DNA from 2 places in the Mesorhizobium sp. M0244 genome. Region 1 is predicted to be linked to the other one. Evidence: predicted binding sites of a transcription regulator. Region 1 holds the regulator's gene; the other holds the start of a gene.

Region 1 (4,358 bases):
GATCGGCGCGCCGCGCTGGGTGGTGATCCGTTCGGTCGCCTACCGCGCCGCATTGTCCGGCATCGTCACCGGCATATTGCTGTCGATAGCACGCATTTCCGGCGAGACGGCGCCGCTGCTCTTCACCGCGCTCAACAACCAGTTCTGGAGCAGCAATATCAACGCGCCGATGGCCAGCCTGCCGGTGACCATCTTCCAGTTCGCTCTCAGCCCTTACGAGGAATGGCAGCAGCTGGCGTGGACCGGCGCACTCATAATCACCCTGACGGTTCTGGGCTTGAGCATCCTCGCCCGCAGCCTTACCGGACGCAGAGAGGACAGATGACACAGATGTTGTCCCCGGACATGACGATGACCGAAACGGTCGCCGAGAAGACGAAGATCGAGGTCAAGAACCTCAACTTCTACTACGGCCAGAGCAAGGCGCTGAAGGACATCAGCCTGTCGCTGCCCGAGCGCAGTGTCACGGCCTTCATCGGGCCTTCGGGCTGCGGGAAGTCGACGCTGCTGCGCGTCTTCAACCGCATCTACGAGCTCTACCCGAAACAGACAGCCGAGGGCCAGGTCCTGCTCGACGGCAAGAACATTCTCGACCGGTCGCAGGATCTCAACCTGCTCAGGACCAAGATCGGCATGGTGTTCCAGAAGCCGACGCCGTTCCCCATGTCGATCTACGAGAACATCGCCTTCGGCGTCAGGCTCTACGAGAATCTCGGCAAGTCCGAGATGGACGGCCGCGTCGAACAGGCGTTGAAGCGTGCCGCGCTTTGGGGCGAGGTCAGGGACAAGCTCAACGCCAGCGGCTTGAGCCTCTCCGGCGGCCAGCAGCAGCGGCTCTGCATTGCCCGCACCGTGGCAGTGAAGCCGGAAGTCATTCTGCTCGACGAACCGGCCTCGGCCCTCGACCCGCTGTCGACCGCCAAGATCGAGGAACTGATCGACGAATTGCAAGCCGACTACACGATCGTCATCGTCACTCACAACATGCAGCAGGCGGCGCGCGTGTCGCGCCAGACTGCCTTCATGTATCTGGGTGAGCTGGTCGAGTTCGACCGGACCGAGAAGATCTTCACGTCGCCCCGCGAGAAGCGCACGCAGGACTACATCACCGGCCGCTTCGGCTGAGCGGTGCCGATCACGCAGACGAGGACAATATCATGGCCGAACATACAGTCGCGTCTTTCGACGAGGATCTCGAGCAGATCAGCAAGCTGATCCGCGACATGGCCGATCTCGCCGGTTCGATGGTCGGCGGGGCGACCAAGGCCCTGTTGAATTCCGACAATGCGCTGGCGCAGCGCGTTGTTTCGGACGACGCCATCATGGATGCGCGTCAACGCGAACTGGACGACCGCGCCATCACCCTGATCGCCAAGCGCCAGCCGATGGCCCACGATCTGCGCCATGTCGTCGGGGCGATCCGCATGGCCGGCGACCTCGAACGCATCGGCGACCTTGCCAAGAATATCGCCAAGCGTGTGAGTGCGGTCGGCCTCAGCGTCACGCCGCGCGACCTATCGCATTCCATCGATGCGATGGCGCAGCTGGTGCTCATCCAGGTGCAGGGCGTCATCGAGGAGTATGCTGCCGGCGATGCGGCCGCGCTGGCCAAGCTACGCGCCGCCGACGAGCGCATCGACGTCAAATACACGTCCGTGTTCCGCGAGCTGTTGACGTACATGATGGAAGACCCGCGCAACATCACCGCTTGCACGCATCTGCTGTTCTGCGCCAAGAATCTGGAGCGGATCGGCGACCATGTCACCAACATCGCCGAAAATGCGTATTATGTGCTGACCGGCGAGCAATTGCCTGTCAATCGTCCGAAGCAGGACGAAACGACAATGTCCGCACCGGTGACATGATGGGGGTGCCCAGCCGATGATCGCACCACGCATAATGGTGGTGGAGGACGAGGAGCCGTTGGGTGTGCTGCTCCGCTACAATCTCGAATCCGAAGGCTACCAGGTCGAGGTGGTGACACGCGGCGACGAAGCCGAGATCCGTTTGCAGGAGAATGTGCCCGATCTTCTGGTGCTCGACTGGATGATACCAGCGGTTTCCGGCATCGAGCTCTGCCGACGGTTGCGGGTGCGCCCCGAAACCGAGCGGCTGCCGATCATCATGCTGACCGCGCGCGGCGAGGAGAGCGACCGGGTGCGCGGTCTTTCGACCGGCGCCGACGACTATCTGGTCAAACCGTTTTCGACACCGGAATTCATGGCCAGGGTCAAGGCGCTGCTGCGCCGCGCCAAGCCGGAAGTGCTGTCCAGCGTGCTGAAGGTCGGCGACATCGTGCTCGATCGCGAATCGCACAGGGTCTATCGCAAGAAGAGCGAAATCCGGCTCGGGCCGACCGAATTCCGGCTGCTCGAATTCATGATGCGGCATCCCGGCCGCGTCTTCTCGCGCAGCCAGTTGCTCGATAATGTCTGGGGCGAGACGATCTACATCGACGAACGCACCGTCGACGTGCATGTCGGGCGGCTGCGCAAAGCCGTCAATAACGGCCGCATGCCGGATGTCATCCGCACCATCCGCGGTGCCGGCTATGCGATCAGGGAAGATTGACCTGCCTGGTCAGGCTACGTTCTTTCTGATGCCGGGCCTCATTTGCGCGCCCGGCGCGAAAATCTCCTGGTCGACGAAGCTTAACGCCCGCATCGCGCAGCCTTCGCGGATCAGCGGCAATTCGTTCGGCTCGGTGTCGAAGGAGATCGAGCTCGAATGCTGGCCACCGGCGGTCTGGGCGATGGCCTTGCGCAAGGCCGGCTCGATCAGATCGAAGGCGGCGGCACTGACGCCGACCATCGCGACCGGTGCTGGATCGATCAGCGCGAACAACGAGCCGAGACCGAAACCCAGCGCTTCGCCGGCCCTGCGGTAGGCCTCGCGTTCCGGCCCATCCTTCTCGCGGGCCCGGGCCGCCAACGCGCGCATGTCGGCGTCGCTGACGTCGGCGACCGGTTTGCTGTCTTCGCTCATCCCCGTAGCGTTGCGCCAGATGGCGTAATTGCCTGCATAGGCCTCGATGCAGCCGCGCCGCCCGCAACGGCAGAGCGCGCCGCCTGGACGATGGATCATGTGGCCAAACTCGCCGCCCGAGGAATGCGTGCCGGTGAACAGCTCGCCCTTCAGCACCAGCCCCATGCCGATGCCGTGCGAAAGCAGGATGGCGATGAAGTCGTCGCGATAGCGATCCGGATCGCGCCAGCGCAAAGCCACCGCCATCATATTGCAATCGTTCTCCACCGTGGCCGGGATGCCGAATTCGTCTTCCAGCATGTCGGCAAAGGCGATGTCCGTCTGCGGCGTGATCGGCGACCACAGCATGGCGCGTGCAGGGGAGTCGGTAATTCCCTGAATCGCCAGGGCGATGCGGGCGACACTGCGGACGTCAAGGTCTGGATCTTCCAGCCGGCGCCGGACGATGGCCATGCATTCGCGGATCAGCTCGTCGCGCGGCATGGTCAGCGTGTCCAGCCGGCGCTGTTCCTCGACGACCACCTGTCCCGCATAGTCGATGATGGCGGCCGACAGGAAATTCAGCGACAACACCACGGTCAGCACCGCCGCCGCTTCCGGGTTGAGGGCGAGGCCGACCTGCGGACGACCGCGTTTCAACGAAACGGGCTCGTTTGCCTTGCTCTCGGCGAGGATGCCTTCCCGTATCAGGTCGGAGGAGATCGCCGATATGGTCGAATGGCTGAGGCCGGTGGTTGCAGCGATCTCCGTACGCGACGGCTGGCTGGCCCGGCGCACCGCCGAGATCACCATCGCCCGGTTGCGCCGGCGCAAATCGTCATGGCGGATTCCGACCGACATCGTTTTGCTTTCCTCCCGGTTGCCGCGGCCGCTCATGAACCGGAAGCCGTCGGTAATGTCCGACAAATAGTGTCAGATACAGGCAAATAGTGTCAGATGCCGGCGGCGCTGTCATCGTTTATTCCGACACTCGAAAAAACTCGGAGAGTCATCAAAATCCATCAGAATCGATGTTGACAGCAGCCGGAGATCGGGTCAGTATTTTTTCGAGGCTCGAAAAAATTAACGCCTCTAGCTGGTCTTTGGGCCAATTGGTCACGCCGTACGCGGCGCAGGGAGGATATGATGAAGAAATTCACGACCGCCATTCTGGCGGGTGTCGCCATGACGCTGACGCTCGCGTCGGTGGCGCAGGCTAAGGACAAGGTCATCGGCGTTTCGTGGTCGAATTTCCAGGAGGAGCGCTGGAAGACCGACGAAGCCGCAATGAAGGCCGCCATCGAGGCCGCCGGCGACAAGTATATTTCCGCCGATGCACAGTCCAACCCGGGCAAGCAGCTCACCGACGTCGAGAGCCTGATCTCGCAGGGTGC
Region 2 (4,358 bases), on a different contig from region 1:
TGGCATCGGCCTTGAAGTGCTCGAGCGTGTAGCCCTCGCGCAGCACCGTCACCAGCTTCGGCGTGAACAGTTCGGAAAATGTCGGCCGCGCTGGTTGATGCACTGCCCGCCGGGTCTGATCCATCGAGTGCCTTCCGCATGAAACCAAGGAGGCGGCGGGATCGTCGGCAAGACTGTCGGCGGTCGCCGTCGCGACTTGGAGCGGCGTGCGTCCAAATGGGCGCACAGGTACGCTCCAATACTTTTGAACCGCGCATCGGACTATCCGAAAATCGATCTCGATTTCCGCCGATGCGGCAGTACCGTCAGCCTTGCGGGTTCTGCGGCGTGACAGGCCTGAGGCGAACACCCCTGCCGCCACGCTCGCTCGCCTGGTTCTCGCCGATCAGCTCGACCCCGGCCTCTTCAAGTGCCTGGATGACCTTCATCAGCGTATCGACCACGCCCCGGACCACGCCGTCGCTCGCTTCCATGCGCTGGATGGTTGGAAGCGAAACCCCGGCGCGCTCGGCGAGCGTCTTCTGGTCGATGCCGGCCAGCGCCCTCGCGGCACGCATCTGCGCGGCAGTGATCATCGGCCAAAACCCCCGTCTGAGTCTGCAATGTCACGTATAATACCTTTGTTATAATGGTTCAAGCATCATCCTGCACATGTGAGACATGCACCACTCTTTGCCAGCCGATACGCTATCATGCTACAGACTCGGGATCGTTTGGCGGCCCTGCGATCCCGATTTCACAGGCAACGACTTCAACAGGATAAGCGGGTGAAGATATTCAAACCGTTGACGACATCGACAGCCTTGCTGTCGATGGTTTTCCTGCTGGCAGGCTGCGGCCATGGCCTGATTAACAGGCTGATTTGACCGCAAATTGACTTACTGAGTCAGGTGCCATCGGCCCGCCCGAGCCATCGCTGCAGGAACCGTGCCGCCAGCCAGCACAGCATCGCCCAGGCAAAGCCGGCGCACCAGCCGGCCAGCACGTCGGATGGCCAGTGGACGCCGAGATAGATACGGCTGATGCCGACGAGCACCGCCGTCAGCACCGCCAGCCCAAGCACGTAGATTTTCGTTGTCCGCCCGGGCAAAAACCGCGCCGCCATGCTGCCCAGCGTCAAATATGTCACCGCCGACAGCATGGCGTGGCCGCTCGGAAACGAAAGCGATGCCACGTCGGCGAGATGCGAGACCAGATCGGGGCGCGGCCGGTCGATGTCGAATTTCAGCACGCTTGACAGGACCTGGCCGCCCGCCACCGCGACGAACATGAGAAGCGCCGCGCCTGGCCTGCGGATGAGGAGCAGATAGACGATCATTGCCGCAGTGATCAGTACCAGCACGCTGGCGCTGCCGAGGCTGGTGATGTCGCGCATCGCCCCTTCCAGCCATGCCGGTCCGATCGGATTGTCGGGTTGGCCGGCTTTGCGGAAGGCGAGCAGGATTTCGGTGTCGAAGGCATGCGGCGTGGTCGCCCGCGCCATTTCCATCAGCTCTTCGAACCCCCACAGCCCGCCGGCAATGATCAGCCCAGCCAGCAGGACCGGGAACTCCAGCCAGTTGCGCAGCCTGCTTGCAGTGTTCTTCATCGGCCCGATCGCAGTTACAGCTTTTGCAGATAGGGCCCGAGCGTTATCAGCGCCACAGCTGCGACGGCGAGCACGATGCCGGTCGCCTGCAAGGCATTGACGCGCTCGCCGAAGAAGACCAGCGCCACCACGTTGACCGACACCAGCTGGATCACCGCCGACAGGCTGAACGACACCGACATGCCGAATTCACGGATCAGCCTCAGCATGATCAGATTGCCCAGCGAATAGAGCGCCAGCGTCAGCACCATCTTGCCGAGGCTCGGCGCCAGTCCCCATTGCTTCGCCGCCGTCGCCGCCAGCAGAAAGATCACTGTCGAAACGCCGAGCTGCCCCAGTCCCCAGAAACTCACTTTTTGTTCCTCTCGATGCGGTCCTTCCGCGCCTGCCGCAGCTCTTGTTTCCGAAGCGCCGGTCGCGGTCAAGCGGGGCCGATCACGGACGCGAAATCTGAAGCTGGAAATTGACCGGCAACGTCATCAAACTGTGATCTGCCGGCGATAGGCGGTCAGTCAAGCGCCACGCTCCAGCCATCCCAAGAAGCCAGAGGCAAGCCCCCATGACTGAACATCGCTCCCCCGACGCCCGATTCCGCACCAGCCAGCTCGAGGAAAACAACGGCCCGGCCATCAATCCCTCCGACAACCGCACCATGGGCGAGATCATCGCCGCGCGGTTCTCGCGCCGCGGCTTCCTCAAGGGCTCGCTTGCCGTCTCGGCCATAGCGGCAACCGTCAGCCCGCTGGCGCTGATCACCGCCGACAACGCCCGCGCCGCCGAAGGCTCTGCCTTCGCTTTCGACGAGCTTGAAGCCGGCATCGACGATAAGCATCACGTCGCACCAGGCTACGACGCCGATGTTCTGCTGCGCTGGGGCGATCCGCTTTTCCCCGATTCGCCGGAATTCGATCCGACAAAACAGTCGGCGGAGGCCCAGGCCAGACAATTCGGCTACAACAACGACTATGTCGGCTATATCCCGATCGACGGCTCGGCCGAGCACGGCCTGCTGGTGGTCAATCACGAATACACCAATCCGCATCTGATGTTTCCGGGCCTCGTCACCATCGTCGACGGCAAAGCCAAGCAGACGGCCCTCAGCAAAGAACAAGTCGACGTCGAGATGGCCGCGCATGGCGGCACCATTGTCGAGATCCGCAAAGAAGCCGGCAAATGGCAGGTCGTGGGCGACGGCAAGCTCAACCGACGCATTACCTCCAACACCGATATCGCGCTGTCCGGCCCCGTCGCCGGCCACGACCGCGTCAAGACCAGCGCCGACCCGAGCGGCACGAAAATCATTGGCACCATCAACAACTGCGCCGGCGGCGTCACGCCGTGGGGCACCTATGTCATGGCCGAGGAGAACATCCACGGCTATTTCTCTGGCGAGCTGCCGCAGGGCCACAAGGAAGCGGCCAATTACAAGCGCCTCGGCATTCCCGAAGGCGCCTATGAATGGGCTGCGCATCACGACCGCTTCGACATCGGCAAGGAGCCGAACGAGCCGAACCGCTTCGGCTGGATCGTCGAGGTCGATGTCCAGGATCCGACTTCGGTGCCGAGGAAGCGCACCGCGATGGGCCGCTTCAAGCATGAGGGCGCAGAATCGATCGTCGCCAAGGATGGCCGTGTCGTCTTCTATCTCGGCGACGACGAGCGCTTCGATTATGTCTATAAGTTCGTCACCACCGGCAAGTTCAACCCGAACGAGCGCGCCGCCAACATGAATTTGCTCGACGACGGCACCTTGCATGTCGCCAAGTTCGCCGAGAACGGTTCGGTCGAATGGCTGCCGATCGTCTTCGGCCAGGGTCCGCTGACGGCGGAGAACGGCTTTGCCGGCCAGGCCGACGTGCTGATCGAGACGCGCCGCGCCGCCGACCTGCTCGGCGCCACCAAGATGGACCGCCCGGAAGACATCCAGCCCAATGCCGCCAACGGCAAGGTCTATGTCATGCTGACCAATAATTCGAAGCGAAAGGCCGATCAGGTCGACGCCGCCAACCCGCGCGCCGAAAACGCCTTTGGCCATATCATCGAGATCGTCGAGGATGGCGGCGATTTCACTGCGACAAAGGGCAAGTGGGAAATCCTGCTGAAGTGCGGCGACCCCGCTGTGGCCGAAGTCGGCGCCACCTTCTCGACCGCAACCACCGCCAATGGCTGGTTCGGCATGCCGGACAATTGCGCGGTCGATTCGGCCGGCCGCCTCTGGGTCGCCACCGACGGCCAGGGTCCGAAGGCCACGGGCCGCACTGACGGTCTGTGGGCGGTGGATACGGAAGGACCGGCGCGGGCGACCTCGAAACTGTTCTTCCGTGTGCCGATCGGAGCCGAAATGTGCGGCCCGTTATTTGCGCCGGACGACCAGACCGCCTTCGTTGCCGTCCAGCATCCGGGCGACGGCGGCGAGGACTGGGAGGCGTTCGGCCGTCCGTCCTACTATGAGGACCTGTCGACGCGCTGGCCCGACTTCAAGCCGGAGATGCCGGTGCGCCCAGCGGTCGTTGCCATCACCAAGCAAGGCGGCGGTAAGATCGCGGTCTGATACGCAGCAAGGCCTTGCAGTCTCAAGGAAGGATTTCGGTGATACGAAATCCTTCCTTTTCCGATGCGCAGGATGCATCCATGCTGCCATTGTGCGCCTGACGGATTATTCGGCGCGCTGAACCACGGCTACGTTCATCATGCTTCGCAACCTGAAGCCAATCGACTCGTATAATCTTATGGCCGTAGCGTTGCTGGCATAGGCGTGGAGATATGGAAC

Evidence for each region. Region 1 encodes PhoB, which activates phosphate uptake and scavenging genes when phosphate is short. Its sites were predicted from a motif close to TGTCATNNANCTGTCAT; they were not measured.
Region 2: NKJ08_RS30785 (PhoX family protein) is a predicted target of PhoB. The motif match lies at 2,063-2,079, and genes of this name have one in related genera.

Annotation. Positions count from the first base shown of each region.
Region 1 is NZ_JAMYSE010000002.1:130,576-134,933, forward strand. It holds gene pstA (phosphate ABC transporter permease PstA) at 1-325, shown strand, start outside; gene pstB (phosphate ABC transporter ATP-binding protein PstB) at 322-1,125, shown strand; gene phoU (phosphate signaling complex protein PhoU) at 1,158-1,865, shown strand; gene phoB (phosphate regulon transcriptional regulator PhoB) at 1,882-2,571, shown strand; gene NKJ08_RS02960 (ROK family protein) at 2,581-3,825, opposite strand; gene xylF (D-xylose ABC transporter substrate-binding protein) at 4,111-4,358, shown strand, end outside.
Region 2 is NZ_JAMYSE010000083.1:20,495-24,852, reverse strand. It holds gene NKJ08_RS30805 (SulP family inorganic anion transporter) at 1-124, opposite strand, end outside; gene NKJ08_RS30800 (helix-turn-helix domain-containing protein) at 306-575, opposite strand; gene NKJ08_RS30795 (phosphatase PAP2 family protein) at 887-1,588, opposite strand; gene NKJ08_RS30790 (hypothetical protein) at 1,603-1,941, opposite strand; gene NKJ08_RS30785 (PhoX family protein) at 2,148-4,139, shown strand; gene NKJ08_RS30780 (GNAT family N-acetyltransferase) at 4,245-4,358, opposite strand, start outside.